3 regions of the Providencia stuartii genome follow, and region 2 is predicted to be linked to each of the others. Evidence: predicted binding sites of a transcription regulator. Region 2 holds the regulator's gene; each other region holds the start of a gene.
What was found. Region 2 encodes LexA, which represses DNA repair genes until DNA is damaged. Its sites were predicted from a motif close to TNCTGTATGTACATACAGNA; they were not measured.
Positions count from the first base shown of each region.

Region 1: a site for LexA is predicted at 3,508-3,527, ahead of umuD (translesion error-prone DNA polymerase V autoproteolytic subunit). Genes of this name have one in related genera too.
Region 3: a site for LexA is predicted at 3,156-3,175, ahead of mutH (DNA mismatch repair endonuclease MutH). Genes of this name have one in related genera too.

Region 1 covers NZ_CP119546.1:678,946-686,385, forward strand. Annotated here, with positions in the region: gene P2E05_RS02910 (ParM/StbA family protein) at 1-837, opposite strand, end outside; gene mobI (conjugative transfer protein MobI(A/C)) at 1,302-1,745, shown strand; gene umuC (translesion error-prone DNA polymerase V subunit UmuC) at 1,756-3,024, opposite strand; gene umuD (translesion error-prone DNA polymerase V autoproteolytic subunit) at 3,032-3,481, opposite strand; gene P2E05_RS02930 (3'-5' exonuclease) at 4,121-5,029, shown strand; gene P2E05_RS02935 (hypothetical protein) at 5,103-5,417, shown strand; gene P2E05_RS02940 (WYL domain-containing protein) at 5,486-6,412, shown strand; gene P2E05_RS02945 (DUF1819 family protein) at 6,422-7,021, shown strand; gene P2E05_RS02950 (DUF1788 domain-containing protein) at 7,018-7,440, shown strand, end outside.
Region 2 covers NZ_CP119546.1:448,947-456,386, forward strand. Annotated here, with positions in the region: gene plsB (glycerol-3-phosphate 1-O-acyltransferase PlsB) at 1-791, opposite strand, end outside; gene P2E05_RS01920 (diacylglycerol kinase) at 906-1,280, shown strand; gene lexA (transcriptional repressor LexA) at 1,417-2,040, shown strand; gene zur (zinc uptake transcriptional repressor Zur) at 2,231-2,746, opposite strand; gene P2E05_RS01935 (fimbrial protein) at 3,828-4,409, shown strand; gene P2E05_RS01940 (fimbria/pilus outer membrane usher protein) at 4,493-6,985, shown strand; gene P2E05_RS01945 (fimbria/pilus periplasmic chaperone) at 7,019-7,440, shown strand, end outside.
Region 3 covers NZ_CP119546.1:1,447,544-1,454,983, reverse strand. Annotated here, with positions in the region: gene leuC (3-isopropylmalate dehydratase large subunit) at 1-231, shown strand, start outside; gene leuD (3-isopropylmalate dehydratase small subunit) at 245-847, shown strand; gene sgrR (HTH-type transcriptional regulator SgrR) at 1,166-2,845, shown strand; gene mutH (DNA mismatch repair endonuclease MutH) at 3,395-4,078, shown strand; gene P2E05_RS06215 (helix-hairpin-helix domain-containing protein) at 4,252-4,491, opposite strand; gene P2E05_RS06210 (alpha/beta fold hydrolase) at 4,676-5,545, shown strand; gene P2E05_RS06205 (sphingomyelin phosphodiesterase) at 5,585-6,490, opposite strand; gene P2E05_RS06200 (acetoin reductase) at 6,862-7,440, opposite strand, start outside.

The DNA of each region.
Region 1 (7,440 bases), 230 kb from region 2:
CGCATTGATGCTTTCGTCGCGCATAGATTGGCGCATGGCTGTAAGAGCAACAGGCGCTACCTTTTTCATGGCAGCATTCAGATAAGGTGAAATATCGACTTTTTCTCCAAATAGCAGGACCTGCAAGTCGCCTGTTCTCATGGCTTTTTCAAGTCGATCCATACCTACTTTGGCACCGTGATCTTCTGAAATCAGCTTATCAATGGTTTCCAGTAGCACGGACATTGCCTGAAGGCTGGTTCCTGAAGAGCTGTAGCGAATTTCTCCGGCCTCAAGAGCAACCCAATCAACAGAAAAGAAGCCGGGGTCTATGACGACGACGCGACCTTCTTCAATCAAGCCCAAATCACCACCTGTTTGAACCAGATCCATATAGGCACCGGCAGGCTGCGGCAGCACTTTGACGTCATGAACGGTGATGCTGCGCTTTGGCGTCACTTGATGGACACCTTTTAAACGCTGTACAAGGTCAGACTTACGTTGTGGTTCATGAAACTGGGAAACCGGTAATCCAGTGACAACCAAATCGATGGACTCAGTTTCAGCCATTAACAAGGCGGCATGAAAAAGCGCCTTATAGGTTTTTGTGGTGGGATATTCTGGGTGAAGTTCCCGTTCCCAACCTTGAAGGCGTCCAGCAGGCACACCAGCGGCCCAACGCTCATTATCGACAGAGACATACAAACAAGTTTCATCATCGCCTCCACCGATACGCTCCGGCATACGATCCGCTGGACCGGCACCCGCAGGTAGAATAATGGTTTTCGGTTCACTACCTGATTGGCCAATTGCCAGCTTCAGGTTTGAGTAACCGATATCTACGCCTAGTACAAACATACTTATCTCCTGTGCACTCAAAGTGCTCTAACGGTTTTCAATCAACCGCGCTGTTCACGCTTGGGCATTTCCAAGTGCTCTGGCGGTTCACTCAAATGTCATTATCAGGATTCGGTGCACTGGCGGTGGGCAGAAAGGTGACAAATCCTTTCATCTATCTGCCTATTGCATTTTCGCAAAAGTATGAGAATAGGCTCTGTTTGGCGGTGGATGACTGAGCCAAAAAAATCGAGACGCCAAACGTCGTTTGCATTCTGGCCTGAACTCGCCAAACGGTTTGTATCTTCATGGCGATACGTCTTTTCAGGCATTTATATGTGAAATCGGGCTGTATCCCTTGTCAGGTATGGGATTGCGCGAGTTGATTTATATCGAGACGCCAAACAGTGATTGTTACGGCAGTTTTACGTTTGGCGTTTCGATCCAAAAGCCAAACGGATAGTAGTTTTGGCTTTTGGGGTTAATTGGATGGGGAAATTGGTTTGGTAGAAATCGTCAATGAACAATGGAAATCAGAAGTATCAAATTTATTGCAGCAAGAAACGGACAGGCTAAAAGCGCTGGCAAGAGCTGAAGTTGATGACTTTTGGGTTACCCATTACAAGGTTCGTGAGAATGAGCCCTTTAAAGACTGGGGGCTGCTTGGTGTCCGTATCAGAGACTTTAAGTATGGCTTTGGCATAGAGTGGTACATCAACAGCTTTCACGGTCAACGAGGTAAGCGCGTAGTCTTTAGTAAAGGACTGCGTATCTCAAAGACGAAGCTGAGATACTCATTTTTGGACTGCCAAGGTTTGGCCAAAGAATGGGAGTTAGCGCTGGCTATGGAGAAAGAGGAATTTTTCAGTGATATTCGACGCCAGGTTGATAAGCTCAACATGCTGCGTCGCAGAGTGAATGCCTACTGAGTTAACTGCGCTACTTAACTCGCGGTAATTGGTCCCAGCGTGTTGTATAAGCGGGAGATAAATGCTCTCGCTTCATCGACCAATCTTTCTTCGTACCTTGTCCAGCAAAGAAAACCTTTCCGGCACCGCTTTGGTTAATGGTGTCCAATACAGACATTAACTGCTGGCTATTAGAGCGGGTCGATACGTCATCGAATAGTCCTGGTTGAAACATACCAGGATCGTAAAAGTCAGACAGCATGACGCCCGCTTTGGCATAACGAAAACCATCCTTCCAAATCCGCTTGAGTAAGTGATTGGCCAGCTCGATAAAGTCCCGCGTATCGCAACTGGGGATCAGCAACTCACCCGATGCAGAGTTGCTGTACTGCGGCTCGTTGTCCTTAAAGGGGCTGGTACGTATAAACACGGTCATCACTTTGGCTTGCTGCTGTTCTTTGCGAAGCTTCTCCGTGGCGCGGGTTGCGTATTCGCATATGGCTTCACGTAAGAATTCAAAGTGCGTCACTTTTACGCCAAATGAACGGCTACAGACAATTTGTTTCTTAGTTGGCGGGATCTCTTCAAGTTCAATGCACGACTCACCATTGAGCTCTCTGACGGTTCTCTCTAAAACCACCGAAAACTGGTCTCTGATGGCTCTAGGTGAGGCATTGGCTAGGTCTAAGGCTGTAGTGATACCCAACGCATTTAATCGCTTAGAAAGCCGCCTACCAACGCCCCAAACATCATCAACCGGGACTAATGCGAGCAATCGACGTTGCCGATCTGGATTGGTCAGGTCTACAACCCCTTGAGTAGCGGGATATTTCTTAGCGGCATGGTTAGCCAGCTTGGCGAGTGTTTTAGTCGGTGCAATGCCTACACAGACGCTGATCCCAATCCAGTGACCTATGCGCTCTCGCACTTGTTGTCCGAACTCGACAAGAGATATGGCAGACTCAATACCGGTTAAGTCCAAAAACGCTTCGTCAATCGAGTAAACCTCTACTCGTGGTGCCATCTCTTCCAAAGTGCGCATCACTCGACTGCTCAAATCTGCGTACAGCGCATAGTTGGACGAGAATGCCAAAATACCATGGCGCTGCATTTCAGCTTTGATCTGAAAGACGGGTACGCCCATTTTAATACCGAGTGACTTAGCTTCACGTGACCGTGCAACCACGCAGCCGTCGTTATTGGACAGCACCACAACCGGTGTATCTTTTAAATCAGGACGAAACAGCTTCTCACAACTGGCGTAAAAGTTGTTGCAGTCCACCAAGGCAAATACAGGCATGGGATCGTCACGACTTACGGCGCATGTTTCGCACCACATTGGTGACCACACCAAATATCTCTAACTCTGTCCCTTCAGGAATATGAATGGGCTCATACGCCTGGTTTCTTGGGATCAGCTTTACGCACGGCCTTAGTTGAAGTTCCTTTACCGTGAGTTCACCATGGATTCCCGCGATGACAATGTCACCGTGTTCTGCTTGGACAGAGCGATCAACCACCAAAATATCATCTGGGTGAATCCCAGCATCAATCATTGAATCACCTTCAACACGCACAAAGAATGTTGCAGCTGGTCGCTTGATGCACAGCTCGTTGAGGTCGAGCGTTTGCTCAACATAATCCTGCGCTGGTGAGGGAAAACCAGCAGAAACACGTTCCATGAACAATGGAATACGAAGGCGCTTGGCTTTGATGAAGGCAAGTACGCCGCTACGGCCTATCAGCGAGACACTCATGACGAACCTCGAAAAAATAGAATTAATACTGTTTGTTTATACAGTATCTAATGCTATGCTGATTTCTACAAGTAAAATTGTAGGTAAAACTGGTGTTGTTCGAGTAAGACGCTGTGTTGTCGGTGATTTATTTTTTGTGTTGAAAAACTAGATGTGGGGATAGCTCGCCCTCGTCAAAGCCTGCAAGGCTTGGACAATACTGCTTCTGCCTACTGCTCTTGTTTCTGTTACTGATCCTGTTACTGCTACTGGTTAACGCATGGGTCAAGTAACCGTCAGACAAGGCTTGTTGAACCCTTTGCAAAGGGTTTAAAAACAGTTAGTAAAATTCTGCTTCGTATTGAATTTACTGGCTTAAAGCGAAGTCAGGAGCATCTTTAAAATGCTCAGTCGAACTCAGTTCAAGCCTTTTTCAACCGTTTGAAAAGGGGTTGGCTAAGCCATACGTAAAGGGTATCGGTAAGGGTTACCTAAACGGTTTGGCTAAGGCTTTCTGAAAGGCTTAGCCAAAGCCTTCATACATGGGTTCACCCAGTAGAAAGATTAAAAAAACGCTGAGGTATCCAAGGTGCATTTTGTACAACCTGTGGCACAGTGAAATAACCCAAAGCGAACAACAGAATTGAAGAGGAACCATCAATGACAAGAGCCCCTGCGCCATTTCCGCTAGAGCGCCTCGCGGATATCCCAGAAAGACCAGAAGATTTTAGATTGCTGGAACGCATTCCTTTAACGCGTGAGCCGCAGTCCTGGCCACTTGAACTTTCTCCTATGGTCGGTGATGAACAGCCGATGGTGCTGCTCGATACAGAGACAACCGGACTGTCTGCCGATGACGAGTCCATTATTGAGCTTGGTATGGTTAAGGTGCTTTACAGCCCCTCTGCTCAGCGGATTGTGTCGATTGTTGATGTGATCAGCCTGTATGAAGATCCCGGCAAGCCAATCCCCGAGCTGATTACCGAATTAACCGGTATCACTGATGAGATGGTGCAAGGCCAGCGCATTGATGATGCTCTGGTAGCGAGTTGGTTATCCGATGATCCGCTGGTGGTTGCACACAATGCGCAGTTTGATCGTCCTTTCTTTGAAAAGCGGTTTGCCGCATTAGGCCATCTATCTTGGGCCTGTTCAGCTAGCGGCATAGATTGGAAAGCACTGGGCTTTGAAAGTCGGAAACTTGAGTACCTGCTGCTTCGCTTAGGTTGGTTCTATGAAGGACACCGAGCTGCAACCGATTGTTTGGCGATGGCCTGGTTGTTTCAATTGTTGCCCGAGTCCGTTGCAAACTTGTTGTCTGAAGCAGACAGGCGAACTGTGTTAGTTCGTGCGTTTGGTGCGCCGTTTGACGTAAAGGACTATTTAAAAGAGCGTGGTTACCGCTGGCATGACGGTGTTAAAGGTGCCAACAAACATTGGTGGCGCGAAATCAGCGAAGACGAGTTGCCGCAGGAACAAACTTACCTGGATGATTTGTATCATCGTGGCTCAGAACATGCCCACTATGACTACAAAGATGCCCGCAATCGATTTAAAGCTTTGTCATAGCCCCTTGCATATTTGAAAACCTCTGGAAAATGGAAAGTGAACTTATGGTTTAACCAACAAGAGGAATCTTTCCATGTACCAAGACACCTACATTGAATACTGGGGCGAAATCTTCGTCTCTGCCCGCATCATTGAATTTGGCATCACGTTCGAGCGCTTTCTTAAAGATCCATGGAAGCATTTGATGTCCTGTGGCCAAGAGTCTGCCCCAGACGCGATTGCTGAAGGGATGCTCCCATTGCTACCAGCCCAGGCAGAAGTTGCTAGGCGTGTTCGAGAGAATGAATTGCGTCAGTTGGCATTCCAGCGTGAGCTTCTATCAAGGCCAGAAAAGAAACATTCGAACAATATCAAGCCAATTTTTATAGCCAACAAGACGACTTGTTGATACTATGAAACCTAATGAAAAACAGTAGGTTGCTTGATGGCATTCAATCGATGGCTTCCTAGTTTTAGATGATTAGGGCTTGTCCCAAATGGATTGAGAGGTTGACAGTGCAAGACAACACTGGACTTGAAGAGCTTAGCCAAGCACAGAGAGAACGACTCGCTCATATTGATTTCACTTTGTTATTTAAAGGTGAAGCTGGGCGGAGTTATTTAACCGAGCGCTTTAGCGTAGCGCCGTCTGTGGCAACACAAGATTTTGCGCGGTACAAAGCGTTGGCTCCTAACAACGTTATGTATGACGAAAAGCGCAGAGTGCACTTGAAGACGAGCACATTCCAGCCGTTGTTTGATTATGACATTGTTCGAACGCTTGCGACGATAAGCCAAGGGTTCGGTGATGGCTTTCTTGGCAAGGTTAGGCCACCTATGGCTTGTGAAGCACCATTTCATCTCAATAAGCCGAAATTGGAAGTGGTAGCGGCGGTTAGTGAAGCCATACATAAACGCGCGGTGATTAATATTGAGTACACCTCATTGTCGAGTGGTCATGGGAGCAGGCAAATAGTTCCTCATACCTTGATTGACAATGGCTTGAGATGGCATGTCCGAGCATTCGATAGAAAGCATAGAGAATTTAGGGATTTTGTGTTAACCAGAATAAGTGAAGTTGAGTTGTTAGAAGATGAGGTTAACGACGAAGTTGAGACTCTTCAGTGGGATAAGCAATGGAACCGAATCGTTGAACTAGAGCTGATACCTCATCCAAAACTAGCACATCCAGAAGCTGTATTGATAGACTACGCAATGGAAAACAATAGGTTGCGTGTAGAGATAAGAGCTGCGTTCGCTGGATATTTACTGCGTTTATGGAATATCGATTGTTCAAAGAATAGCAAGAGCAATGGGCGAGAGTTCCATTTAGCACTTAAAAATCCAGAAGCACTATACGGCGTTGACAATGCTGCACTCGCTCCTGGATATAGCGAATCGTGAGATGAATTTATGAATATAAAAGAATATTTAGGCGATCTTATCGGAAGCAGTTTATTGATAACTGAATCTAGAATAATCGCAGAATCGCTACTGAAAAAACTTCCAGAAGATGAGTGGAAGTCGCTGATCGTTGAGCAAAATGTTCTTCAGAAAAAATCCGGTCAGACGGCTATTCGTTATGCCAGAACAATCCGTTGGCGTATTGAAGGCCTGGGTGATGAGTTTATGACTGATCTTTTAACCGCGAGTGAACGTGCCTATGTCCAAATGCTGATGATGTCATTACTCATTCATTCTCCGGTTGTCGCTGATTTTATGCGACATACCTTAGCCGAGGCTCGTCGCACCTATAAACCCGCTTTAACCGCTGATGCATGGTCTGAGTTTTATGACACGAGAGTGCGGGCATATGCCGAACTTGGCGGTTTTTCTGACTCAACTGTCAAAAAAATGGGTAACAACGCAATTAAGGCATTGGTTGATAGTGGCTACCTGAGTGATAGCAGGACAAAGAAAATACAACCTGTTTACCTAATGCCAGAAGTTAAAGACTGGTTAGTTCGTCTGGGCCGGGAAGATTTGATTGAGGTCATGGAGTGCACAATATGAAGGCTCTCCAGACCAGGCTTGATCTTATACAGGAACGAATTGAAAGCCCTAAGTTTTTGAAAAACGATGGCTTGGGCAATGAAATTGGATTTTGGGTATTTGACTATCCAGCCAAGTATGAACTGCTTGTACGAGAGCACCTTAAGCACGTTGACGAAAAACTCAACAAGCGTGGTTACCGCTTTGTCCATCTCAATATTTTTGAAGTCTTGATAGATATGCTTGAGGAGCGAGGCCTTTTCGACCGAGCTTGCCAGCGTGAATTGCAAGTCGGTGTTGATGGTCTTCGAAAAACACTAGCCGGGCCTCTGAGCCAAGAGAAAGTGGCAAGGTATATCGCGGACAAATATAAGCCATCAGAACTTGAGTTTGTGTTGCTGTCAGGCTTAGGCAGTGCGTGGCCTCTTGTCCGAGGACAT
Region 2 (7,440 bases):
TCATAAGAGAAGTTAGCCGCAATTTCTTCCATCATATTGACGGCATTTTGCTGTGCTTTCTTCAGTGGAATTTTTTTACTACGTGCTTCATCTTCAACCGCTTTTTCAATCGCTTTTGAGGTTAATAGCTTATTGAAAAGATCTTGGCGGGCAGGCAGTTTCGGACCAACCGCCGCGAGGCGTTGACGTGAATAATGGATACGGGCAACACGTGCTAGTTTATTCGCAATAATCGTATCGGTACCATGCTCTTGCGCCATCACTCCCATGGATACGGTTGGCGAAAAACGGACAAAACTATCTCGCCCAAGCCAAATCACGGCAAAGAATTTTTGGATACCGTTGAGTAAGCGTAAGGGGGGAGCCGGTGTATGGCCTTCTCGTCCAGGTGCACGACCAAACATCACGGATGCAGGTAGCATTTGAATATCGAGATTCGGATTACTACGATGCAAGTCTAGGTATGCATGGAATATTCTTACTGACTCTTTACGTGGGTTTGGTGAGTAGTAGCGAAAGACTCTCGGACCATCATCAATGAAGACATAGGCCGGTAATTTAGTGCCATTAATGTCATTATCGACCAACGGGTCAGGTAGACCGATCGATAAGCATTGGTGACGTAATGTTAAAAGGTCAGACTTGGAATGATAAGGCAACACGTATAACGTGGGCCGGCTGGTGTCCAATTCCAGTTCTGATATCGGGTCTGTTGGAACGAGTTTACTCTTTACCAGTAATTTAAGTGGTAAATTCAACGTGTTGTAATATATTTTACGCCATAGTGACATAAATGATTATAGCCTCTTGTTAACAATGCTTCGCAAGCATACCAGAAATCAACTGGCAAATGATTAACTTTGACCGCAAAAAATGATTATTGTTTGTAATTTTGAGGAATAAATATGGCGAACCAAACTAAGGGATTGACTCGTGTAATAAAGGCTGCGGGGTATTCCCTTAAAGGATTAAAGGCGGCTTGGATTAATGAAGCGGCCTTTCGGCAGGAATCTGTTGCGGCATTGATTGCCGTCATTATCGCGCTGTGGTTGGATGTGAGTTATATCGATCGATTATTGTTGATCAGTTCTGTTGTGCTGGTGGCGATTGTTGAATTACTGAATAGTGCAATTGAAGCGGTGGTTGATCGCGTGGGCAGTGAATATCATGAATTGTCTGGTCGAGCTAAAGATATCGGTTCTGCCGCGGTGTTTGTGACCATTGGACTCGCGTTGGTTATTTGGGCAACCGTTTTATGGCAACACTATTTTGCTGGCTAATGTAGAAATTGTCGCAAATCGATAAATCCTTGATGAGCTTTCAACAAATATGGCACTTCAGTGATTTAAGTGTTTCAAAACTTCATTTACCTGTATATACTCACAGTCTGACTGTATAAACAAACAGGGGAACGAGATGAAAGCACTGACGGCTAGACAACAGCAGGTTTATGATCTGGTGCGCGATCACATTTCTCAGACGGGTATGCCACCTACACGCGCTGAAATAGCAGCAAGCCTTGGTTTTCGTTCGCCTAATGCGGCAGAAGAGCACCTTAAAGCCTTGGCACGTAAAGGGGTCATTGAGATTGTTTCAGGGGCTTCTCGTGGTATCCGTTTACTACTTGAAGAAGAAAATGATGCTGAAGTTCAGGGGCTTCCTTTGATTGGACGTGTTGCTGCTGGCGAACCTCTATTGGCTCAAGAGCACATTGAAAGTCATTATCAAGTGGATCCTGCTCTATTTAAGCCCCATGCTGATTTTTTATTACGTGTTAATGGTATGTCAATGAAGGACATTGGGATTATGGATGGCGACCTTTTAGCTGTGCATAAAACACAAGATGTCCGTAATGGGCAAGTGGTTGTTGCACGTATTGAAGATGAAGTGACTGTGAAACGCTTTAAGCAGCAAGGTAACCGTGTTGAGTTAATCGCTGAAAATGCAGAATTTGCTCCGATTATTGTTGATCTGCGTCAGCAGAATTTTACAATTGAAGGGCTAGCGGTTGGCGTGATCCGTAATGGTGACTGGTGCTAATGTTAGCGCCATAAAATACCCTCAAAAATATTGCTGGCAGATTTACTATGTATCTATTTTAGGAGTCTGCCTGCGATACCTTTCTTTTACTCATTAGTGAGTTTATCTGTGCACCCGACTTATTAAGAGACATAAAATAAAATATTACGCTCTACTATAGTGTGTTTTGTCTATTTTATTGTCTTAGTGATTACTTTTTCTTTGTCTTAATAGGTTGTTCATGGTCATGATGACAATGCTCATGGTCTTTACAGCTAGCTAACTCACTGCATACTCGGCATAAACCATGGTTCTCAACGACGGTATGACGGAGTTGAAATTGATTTTGATTAGCTAAATCTAAAATAGCAGCTTCTATGGTTCCGCAATCACTTTCTGCTACGCCACCGCAATGATCACAAATCAACATGACTGAGATATGGCTAGGATTGTCAAAGTGATGGCAGATAACATAGCTATTTGTCGATTCGATTTTATGAATAAAGCTCTGTTCCATTAAAAATTCAAGCGCACGATAGACTGTTGGTGGCTTGGCTTGAGGCTCGACTTCACGCAGCAAATCGAGCAGGTCATAAGCACTTATTGCACCGTGTTGTTGCGCTATTAGCCGTAGAACGGTTTCCCGCTGAGGCGTTAGCCTAACACCTCTTGATTGGCAAATTCTTTCGGCCATCACTAGCAGCTTATCCTCACTCATTATTTTCATGGTCGTTGACCCCACAGCAAAAATCCCAATGATAGTGAAGACAAGTTTACCATAACTTTATGATACATAGAGACTGAAATGAGAATGAATAAAAAGTGAGGCTTAGAAAAAAGCGTATTAGGAAAAAATCACAACCATTTAATATTCAAATAAATAAATCACATCTCACAATATACGTTAATATTGTATTTTAAGCATGTTACTAAAAGTGAGTGAAATAGGGTTATAAATGGCACCATTATACTCTGGTGCAATAAGTAATTTATTATCACGATAAAAACAAAACCAATACAAAATAATAACAAGTGAAGTGTAACTTTAAATTTAAAAAGTAATCTTCAGTAACACATTTCAATTGGGAGTTTTCTTATCTGCATTATTTAATATAGGTTTTTATTTTAATTTTCATTGGTTTTTTATTTTTTAATTCTAATTTATTAGGTTTTCATACTGATTTTTGTTGTTTTTTTCTAGTGATACGTATTTCTTTATAATAAGGCGGCTTTCTTTTTAGAAAAAATTATTAAATTTTTATAAATATAAACTTACATTTTTATATATATTTTTCTAATTATTACTACTTTTAGGAGTTGGCGCTGCCTTTTTTAAGGGGTTGGAACTGAAAATAAGAAAATAACAGCATAATTTACTGGTTGCTCATCTTATTTTGTTTAGTTTTGACAAAAAATATCGTTTGTGTAGGATTGTCTATAGAAAATATGGGTGACCAAAATACGAGTAATCCAGTTTTGAGTTCTGTTTTGTTCTGTTTGAGTTTTGTGGAATATATATTGATTACTTACTTCAACGTTGAAAAAGGTTGGAGAAAAAAGGATTTTACCTCATTAAATATTCCATATTTAAAGTGATGAATTGAATATTTCAATTTTTTTCTTTTTATAAAAATAAATTAAATGGATTAATTTATTTATTTTAAAAAAATCTCTTCCTAAAAGGTACTAGTGGAATAAGGAAAATCTGACTAATGCTAATTCTAATCGAAAATGCGCTTATGGGTTCATTTTTTTGGAATTAATTAGGATAGAGAGTGCTACTTCCTACATATCTAAAGGAAATCTTTATGAAATTTAATAAATTAGCGGTAAGTTTGGCATTAGGTTTAACTATGGGTGTTTCTATGACTGCGATGGCAGATGATCCTGCTCCAGTTGAAAGCTCACAAGGTAAAATTCAATTCACTGGTTTCATCAATGATGTACCTTGTTCAATTGATGATGATAACCTGAATCAAACTGTTCGTTTTGGTGAAATCGCATTACACGAATTAACATCTGGTAAGTTCCGTTCAGATAGCCGTCCATTTGATATCGTGCTGAAAAATTGCTCAACTGAAACGTACAAAAACGCAAAAATCACCTTTACGGGTGGAACAATTTCTGGTTTCACAGGCTTTACCGGTGAATTACTTGGTTTAGGTAAAGTACAGAACGCGGGTATTGTTATCACTGATGGTGGAAGCAAAATCGTTGAATTCGGTAAACCATTCCCAGGTACTGGTAATGGCTATGACCTAAATAACGGTGATGGTTCAGAAACAACTCTGCATTTCGAAGCTTATGTGAAAGGTAACGAAGATCCTAATAACAAAGCAACAACAGGTCGTTTTGATACTGTTGCTAACTTCAAAATTATTTATCAATAAAATTTAATGTGTCCAACATATGGCGTATTTGCGCCATATGTTGATGACCTTATTTTATTTATTTTTATTAGTGGGTTAGTTAAATGAAAAGCATGAGATTAAATGTAATAACTAAAATAATGCTTTTGATGCTAATTCCAACGATAGTTTGGTCTGAAGAGGCTATCGACTTTAATACGGATTTTCTAGATGGTGAGGGAACTGAAAATATAGATTTCAGTAAGTTTTCTCATGCCAATTATGTTCCCCCTGGTGATTATTCTTTAGATTTTGAAGTTAATAACACAAAAATAATTGCTGAACAGCCAGTCATTTTTTTTAATCCTAATTATGATAAGAAAGTCTCTTTGGCTTGTATTACGCCAGAAATATATCCACTGCTAGGGTTGAAAGAGGAGTGGGAAAATAAAATTCAATGGCTGAAAGATGGGCAATGTTTAGATATTCGTAGCATCCCTGAAATGAGTTTTCAGGGGGATTTAGCTAAAAACACGTTAAAAATTAAAATACCGCAAGCATATATGGAGTACCAAGATGCAAGCTGGGATCCCCCTACTCGCTGGGATGATGGTATTTTAGGCGCTTTTCTTGACTATAACGCAACGGGTCGTTTGGTCAAAGAGCAAAAAGGCAATGGGAAGGGAACGCAAACAGGTATCACTGCAACAGGGACTATGGGCGCCAATATCGGACCATGGCGTTTCAGAGCAGATTGGCAATCACAAAACGGAGAGCTCAATAAACGTAGCCAATCATGGGCTTGGAACCAACTCTATGCTTACCGTGCAATTCGTTCACTCAGTGCTCGTTTAACTCTCGGTGAACAATATCTATCCTCAACCTTGTTTGATAGTTTTCGCTATCTCGGGGTGAGTTTAGAAACGGATGAATCAATGTTCCCGCCTCGCTTACAGGGTTATGCACCTGAAATAGCAGGGGTAGCAAAAACTAACGCCACCGTTATCGTTAAACAAGATGGCCGTATTATTTATCAAACAGAAGTGAGTCCTGGGCCATTCCGTATCCAAGACGTTAACTCGTTTGGTGGCGGTACCATGGATGTGACTATTCAAGAGCAGGATGGAAGTGTCACGAGCTATAAAGTGGAAACATCAAAACTGGGGACTTTGACTCGCCCAGGACAACTTATTTATCAATTCGTCTTGGGAAAACCGACCAAAGACGAACATAATACGCAAGGCCCTGAGTTTAGTTTAGGCTCGTTATCTTGGGGGGCGACAAATAATACAACAATTTATGGTGGCTTATTAGCTTCTTCAGAATATCAAAACGTAGCGATTGGTTTTGGTCGTGACTTTGCGCCGTTTGGTGTGTTATCGGGTAACATCAATATCTCTCGGGCGCAAATGGGCAATATTGATAATAATCGTACGTTAAGTGGTAACTCTTATAACATTACCTATTCCAAACAGTTCGATGAAATTAATAGCCAAATTACGTTTGCTGGTTACCGCTTTTCTGAAAGAAACTATATGAGCATGCCTCAGTTTATTGATCGTCGTTATAACGGCGATACGATAGATAGCGGTAAAGAGCTGTATACCATTATTTTTGGTACAGCGCTTCCTGACTACAACACGAACCTGTATTTAAACTATTCACACCAAACTTATTGGAACCGTCCTTCATCGAATCAATATAACATGACGGTATCTAATTATTTCGATATTGGTAAGATGAAAAACGTCAGTTTAAGTTTGACTGCTTATCGAACTAAAAGTCGTGAAACGACTGATGATGGTGTGTACGTTAACTTAAATATTCCATTAGAAAATAACGATTCGAGTATCAGTTATTCTGGCTCTTATTCCAGAGGTACGCACAGTAATAATGTTAACTACTTTAGTCGAATTGATAACAGGCAAAGTTATAACATTTCCGCGGGAACATGGGATAAAGATAAGCTCACCACTTCAGGTATGTATACTTACGAGGGGGATGCGGCGCAATTAAATGCGAGTGGTACTTATATTCAAGATGAACAAAGTGCACTATCTATGCAAATTAAGGGAGGGATGACAATCACTCCTGAAGGTGGAGCATTGCATAGAAACAACTCAGTAAGTGGTGGTTCACGTATTTTAATTGATACCAATGGGATTGAAGGTGTTCCAATACATAATTCTGTTACGCCGGTAAGAACAAATAAATACGGTAAAGCCGTTATTACCAGTGTGATGGATTATAACCGTAACAACCTAAAAATTGATTTAGATAAATTGCCTGATAATGCAGAAGCGGTGCAGTCAACTCAGTATGCAACATTAACGGAAGGCGCAATTGGTTACCGAAAATTTAATGTGATAGAAGGTCAAAAAATATTAGCGACCATTACATTAGCTGATAATAGTTACCCTCCTTTTGGGGCATCGGTAACCAACAAATCCAATAAGGAAGTTGGGATTGTATCTGATAAAGGGTTTGTATACTTAGCAGGTATTAATCCTCTTGAGTCACTTGACGTTCTTTGGGGAGACGATACTCGCTGCCATATTCAATTACCCGAAAAAATAGATGGAACCATGGCAAATGTTATGTTGTTGCCATGTAAATAATGAAAAATAGATTTTACGGTCAATGGTGAAAATATGTATTTATCAAAAATTATACCGATATTAACTGCAATAAGTGCGTCATTATTTGTACAATCTGCTTATTCAGCAATTGCATTGGATAGAACTCGTGTTATCTATAATGAGGGAGAAAAATCTGTCAGCATTGTTTTAACAAATGAAAATAAAAATAACCCTTATTTAGCACAAGCATGGATTGAGAATGAAAAAGACGAGAAGGTGAATTCTCCTTTCATTGTGACACCTCCTGTACATCGTATTGAAGCCGATGCGAAAAGTCAGATTAAAGTACAATCGGTACCCGCTATTTCACAGTTGCCCCAAGACCGTGAAAGTGTCTATTACTTGAACGTTAGAGAAATACCTCCTCGTAGCGATAAACCTAATGTTTTGCAAATTGCCTTACAAACAAAAATTAAACTTTTTTATCGTCCGAA
Region 3 (7,440 bases), 1.0 Mb from region 2:
GATAAAATCTTTATCGAAGCGGGTTTTGAATGGCGTTTACCTGGTTGCTCCATGTGCCTTGCAATGAATAATGACCGTTTGAACCCTGGTGAACGATGTGCATCAACCAGTAACCGAAATTTTGAAGGTCGCCAAGGTCGAGCAGGACGTACTCACTTAGTTAGCCCTGCAATGGCTGCGGCAGCGGCGATTAATGGTCATTTTGCGGATGTCCGCGATATTCACGCCTAAAGGAGCATTTATCATGGAAAAATTTATTACCCATACAGGCATTGTGGCCCCTTTAGATGCGGCGAATGTGGATACAGATGCGATTATTCCAAAACAATTTTTGCAAAAAGTCACCCGTACAGGATTTGGACAACACCTGTTTAATGATTGGCGTTTTCTTGATGACGCCGGACAGCAACCAAACCCAGATTTTGTATTAAACAAGCCAGTGTTTAAAGGTGCGAGTATTCTACTCGCCCGCGAAAACTTTGGCTGTGGCTCCTCTAGAGAGCACGCGCCATGGGCCTTAACTGACTTTGGTATCCAGGTGGTTATTGCACCTAGTTTTGCTGATATTTTTTACGGTAACTCTTTCAATAACCAATTGTTACCAATAAAACTGAGCGATGCAGAAGTTGACGAAATGTTTAACTATGTGCAAAACAATGAAGGTTGCCAATTCACAGTTGACTTAGAGCAGCAAACGGTTCAAGCAGGCGATAAAACTTATCATTTTGAGATTGATAGTTTCCGTCGTCACTGCATGATGAATGGCCTTGATAGCATTGGTTTGACCTTGCAGCATGCTGATCAAATTAAGCAATATGAGCAGAAAATTCCTTCATTTATGCGCTAAGCATTAACAACCACTTTCTAAACGCCCACCTTCTGTGGGCGTTTTATCTTATAAATAGTGAATAAGCCTACCCCTACATCATGATTTACTCTAAAATCATCCTCATTATTATGTAGACTAAATCCAATAACAGTATTCAAAATAAAGGCAACAAAAAAAGCCGATAATGCTGCTATCGGCTGGTAAATTACCATTACTCAATAATTCTGGGAGTCAGCCTGCCAGTTAACAGGCCTAACGAGCTACTTACTGGTGTCTATTATCAAATGGATATTAGGAAATAAAAATTGATGTAATCATTGCCGGAGTTCCTCTTTTATGTCCAGTTCTCGCTTACAAACACAATTCGTCCGTCTTTGGCAACACTTTCAGGGTCAAGATAGTGAAACCACATTGCAACATATTGCCGATACACTGTTTTGCTCTCGACGCCACGTCCGCACTTTATTAAATAGTATGCAATCTCATGGGTGGCTCAGTTGGCAAGCCGAAGCAGGCAGAGGGAAACGTTCAACCTTACTCTTTCATGTTAATGGATTAGAGTTACAGCAAGCCCAAGCGGAGCGTTTGCTAAAAGAAGAAAGCATTGAAAAACTTGTTGCTTTAGTGGGAGATAAAGAAACAATCCGCCAAATGGTTCTCTCTGAATTAGAACGCAGTTATCGGCAAGGTAAGAATCTTTTACGCATCATCTACTACCGTGATTTCCCTAATTTGCTACCAGGAACCCCCATGAGGCGTTCTGAAATTCACTTAATGAGTCAGATATTTAATGGATTAACGCATATAAATGAGGAAAAAGGGGAAGTCGAAAATGGTATCGCTCATTATTGGCAAATGATAAATGACACTGAATGGCGTTTTTACTTAAGACCCAGTATTTACTTTCACCACGGTAGAGAGATGCTAGTCGATGATATTATTAGTTCATTGATGCGTTTACAGCAGTGCTGGCCATTATTTTCACATATTAAATCTGTCACCTCCCCTCTTCCCAATGTCATTGATATTCAATTAAGTGAAGTCGACAAGCAGCTACCTTTACTATTAGGGAGTCCTCATGCTGCCATTCTCCCCAAAGAGTGGGAGTCTTTTGACAATTTTGAGCAAATACCTATTGGTACAGGCCCTTTTTTGGTTGAAAAAAACTTACCGCAAAAACTGACAATCACTGCATTTGACCGCTATTTTGGCTACCGTGCACTACTTGATGAGGTCACTATTTGGGTCGTGCCTGAATTATCTGAGCAAATGGTGTGTACCACATTAAAGATGGACAGTGACAGCAAACCAAATGATTCGTTAGAAAGTCGTATGGAAGAAGGATGCTACTTTTTATTGATGGATCAACGCTCTGCCCTAGCGCAGCGTTGTGATATACGTCAATGGCTATGCAGTTTTTTAACACCAATCAATCTGCTCGCGCATTGTGAATCATTTTATCAGCGGCACTGGGCTCCCGCTTATGGGCTATTACTGCATTGGCATCATAGTCGCATGTTAACGCTATTACCTAAGCCAGCTGATTTAACCGAATTGACGGTCACTTTCTATCATCAACACCACGAGTTTTATGCTATCAGCCAAATAATGAAGCGTGTATTGAAAACGCAAGGTATCGAATTAAAAATAAACATTGTTAATTACCCTGAATGGTTCAATGGCACAGCAGAAAGTGATATTTGGCTTGCGACAGCCAACTTCTTTAAACCTCTCGAATTTTCAATTTTTGCCACTTTATATGAAATGCCATTATTTCGTGAATGTTTAGGCTCCCCCCTCAAAGAGGAGCTGTCAAATTGGCGACAACAATCACTTAATGTCGAAGCATGGTGTGAAAGCTTAGTTGATTCACAGATTTTTCATCCAATCTTCCATCATTGGTTAGAGCTTCAAGGACAAAAAACCATGCGTGGAGCAAGGATGAATACGTTCGGTTGGTTTGATTTTAAATCGGCATGGTTTCAACCTTCTGAGGATAATGCACAGAAATCATAAAAGTTATGAACACCATAGGTGAATAATAAGGATGTTATTCACTTTTTCTGTGGATATCCATGTGAACAACCCGATAGTAATCAGGGTATATCCGACAGGTCACTTCTTTAAGAAAATCCTCACGCATTACTAACTCATTTTAAAACAATAAGATACTTACATTCCATCCTGTTATCTCCTGTTTATGTTTTCGACTTTATTCATTAGGAGTTCAAATGAACAAAGATCAATCAATGTATGATTTATCCACAAGTAATGCGCTTAACTTAGGCAAGTTGTGTGATTAAGTTCAAAAAAACAGGTAAGTCAAGCCTGTAAATGCACACAGTAATTAAAGTTTTTCACAGTTATCCAATAAATCTGTGGATAACCTAGTGAATGATCCTGTGATTATTATGGGATGAACGTGAATAACCTATTTTTCGTTAAAGATAATGTGGTTAAGTCTTCTATTATTATCTTATATATCAATGCATTAATTATCTGGTGTAAAAAGTGATATACTTTCTCTACCCTGTGAACTTTTTTTGATTATTATTTAATCGCATTATGCCATTTTTACCGCCACCACCACCTGAAAATGAGTCTGTTTTAATGGCGAGAGCGCAAGCCCTTGCTGGTTATACGCTGGGCCAATTGGCTGAATATGCAGGATTACCAATCCCCCCTGATTTAAAGCGCGACAAAGGCTGGGTCGGCATGTTGCTAGAGTATTTTCTAGGGGCTAGCGCAGGAAGTAAGCCTGAACAAGATTTTGCTGAAATTGGCGTCGAATTAAAAACGATTCCTATCGATCGTCATGGTGTGCCACTGGAAACAACATTTGTTTCCGTTGCGCCTTTAACGGGCAATAGTGGGTTGACTTGGGAAAACAGCCATGTTTGTCGAAAACTGTCTCGGGTACTGTGGTTTCCTATTGAAGGAGAACGCCAAATTCCTCTTGCACAGCGTCGTGTGGCGACGCCTTTACTATGGAGTCCCTCACCACTGGAAGAGCAATTGCTACGTCAAGATTGGGAAGAATTGATGGATCTGATTGTTCTTGGGAAGGTTGAAACCATCACTGCACGGCATGGACAAGTGCTACAAATACGCCCTAAAGCCGCTAACAGTAAAGCATTAACAGAAGGAATTGGTGAGTTTGGGCAAACTATCATGACATTACCGAGAGGCTTTTATCTTAAGAAAGATTTTACAGCCCCTCTTCTCGCTAGGCATTTTCAACTCGGTTAAAAAGAAAATGTATATATGATGACACCGCTATCCGCGCTTACTCAAGATACGCCGGTAACAGCTCAAGCCAAGATAACTAAAGTCTCTATTTGTTATCAACACATTTTATCGTTCGCGAATACGGCTGGGATCACATTCGCTTATTCATCAATCAGGAGCCTTAAAACCACTCGCTATTTAGTGGCCATCTTAGCGGCGTTAATGGCTCCTTCCACTGCTTTCTTAGCCTGTGGGCTGTTTTTCCAACAGCTAGACCCTGTGAGTTCAGCGCCTAACCGCAAAATTTCCTCATAGGATGCTTCACTTAGCTGAGATAACGTCGAGAATCCCATTTGTTCTAATCGACTCATCACCGTCGGCCCTACCCCTTTTACCGCTAGTAAACACTGTTTGTCCGCTTCTGAAAACCCCATATTCGTTCCTAATTAAATGAGTAGCTTATCTTTTTTTTAATGAATAGCTTTGCAATATACCTCATTATTATTTTACTATTCTTTTATGGCTATTATTATTTCAATAAAATCTCCTATATCCTTTGTGTCACTCATCACATTTATGGTAGTACACCCTCGATTTAGCATAAGTTAGGAATTAGCAATGTATACTCGTCAGCTCACCACGACACGCCATAATTCACTCCAACTGCCTGATGGCCGTCATTTGAGTTGGTATGAGTCTGGGCCGAAAACCGGTTTTCCAGTTATTTTTTGTACTGGTGCAGGTATGAGTGGGACACTCGGTTTTGGCATTGAATTCCTCAACCGTTTTGGGCTGCGATTGATTGTGCCTGAGCGAGCGGGTTTAGGGGAGTCTTCCCAAGATCCACAAAAATCACTTTCTCGTTTTGCCGCAGATGTCGCTGTGTTGTTGCATTCTCAGCAAATCAAACATTACTCAGTGATTGGTTTTTCTCAAGGCGCTGTATTTGCCATGGCACTGGCTTTTTATGGCACTCCGAATGCATTATCCATCGTCTCAGGCCAAGACCAATTTGAACATCCAGCAACGAGAGAACGACTACGCTCTGATGTGATTAATATGCAAGAGCAAGCCATAAATAGCCCTGAAGCGCTCGCTGACTGGTTGAAAAAAAATGTCAGCGCACCATGGCTATTGGCATTTATTCTCAATTGTAGTGCTGAAATCGACCAACAGCTTTATCATGAAGCCACCTTTTTAGAAGCTTACACCGAATGTATGAACCGTGCTTTTGTACAAGGTAATTTAGGCTATGTTCAAGATTTGCTGATTACGCTACAAGCATGGCCTTTCCAACCTGAACAGATCCAATGCCCTGTATCATTATGGTATGGCCAAAAAGATGAAAGTTCTGTGCACTCACCCGATTTTGGCCATATCCTTGCCACTCGCTTTCCTCATTGCCAACATTTCCTGTTTAAAAATGAAGGGGGTTCTCTATTATGGACCCAATCAGAAGCGATCTTAAAAAATTTAAAAGCTGAATAAGTAAATATAAATTAATAACTGGCTGAATGTTGAATATTATCATAATTCAATTTCAGCCACGACTGGATAATGGTCTGAATAATCATAATAAGCATTATTATTATAATAATAAGCTGTTTTCATTTTCACCTGTCTGGTTTGTTCTTTGATCGAAGCAACATTTTTTGCAAAAATATAATCTAAATGCCAACTCTCTTTTTCATCTGGATGCGCAGCTTTAATGATATCATTGCTTGTGACATCCCACGAAGGAGTCGATGAAACATATTCAGGTTCTCCCCAGCCAATAATATCCAAAGCTTGTATATATTCCCTTTGCGTATAATTGATATTAAGGTCACCCCCTAAGACGACGGCTAAATTCTCTTCTGAAGCGATGCTATTAGCCCAGTTGATTAACTGATTAAGCTGAGTTTTACGATGATCTGAAGGGGTTGTCATTATACAATAATGATCATCCGACTGCATATGTGTACCAATAACATTGACCTTACTGCCCTTAAAGTCAATAACGGCCCTCACTCCTCCTTTAGCACTAAAACGGTCAGCACCACAGCCCGAATCATCAAAAAGATGATATTCACGATAAATAATGGGATAACGAGAAGCAATAGCGATACCTGAGTTAACTTGCTGAATAATATCCCATGTTCCTTTTTTATTATTCCAACAATTATTCGAGTCACAATAAGCTAGGATAGATTCATTATATTGAGCCGCAACCGGTGTGTGATAAATAAACCCCAACTCTCTCATTCCTGAAAATAATTTCTTTTCAGAATCTTGGCTAAAAACCTCTTGAAAAATAACAATGTCAACATCAGAAAAAATATTATCTCTAATCATCGCATTAATTCTTGTATTTCTTGTTGATGCACCAATACTAAAAAGAGGAACATGCAATAAATAAGTATTAAATGTCATCACTTTAATTTTATTTGGCATAGTTTTTCCTATCATGTCATTGATTAATAATATATAAATTACATTATCATTTTAAAATAAAGGCTATTTCAGTAAACACATTGTGTTTGACAATGACGACAAGAGCTATGCTAAACCATATCAACAATAGCGAATAGATTATTTCTTATTGTATAACCAAAAGAATTTTATCAGTAATCAGAGCTAATTAAATAATTAGAATAATATTTAAGATATATAAAAGAGATGATAGCGAGAGGATAATATTGATGACAAGCGTTCATTACCCATATTTTCTTGTTATACAATATAGCCATTGCGCCCTCCGCTATATTTATAGCTTCAGGCGCAATTTAGGCATGAGTTTATGTAAAAACTAATCGCACCACGGATTAGCGATAAACAATACCGCCATCAGTTAGGATTGATTGTCCAGTAATGTAGTCTGAGTCATCACTTGCTAAAAATGCGACCAAGCCCGCCACATCTTCTGGAGTTTGTGCTCGACCTAATGCAATACCTTCAACATATTTTTTATAGGTTTCACCTTTTGGTGCACCTGTAATTTCAGCAAAACGCTCATCAATTTCCACCCACATATCGGTACCCACAATACCTGGGCAATATGAGTTAACAGTAATGCCTGAGCTTGCATACTCTTTCGCTGCCGCTTGAGTTAATGCGCGCACTGCAAATTTAGTTGCAGAGTAAACACCTAGCATTGCAAAACCATCATGCCCTGCAATAGAAGAGGCATTAATAATTTTCCCCTTCTGTTTACGTTGTTGGAATTTCTCACTGGCTGCTTGGATCCCCCACATAACACCATCAACGTTAATTTTGAAAATTAAGTCCATGTCTTCTTGGCGTACATCGGCGAGAGGTTTAACTTGCGCAATCCCCGCATTATTAATCATGACATCGAAACCACCTAATTCAGCTTCAGCATGCGCCACTGCTGCAAACACTTC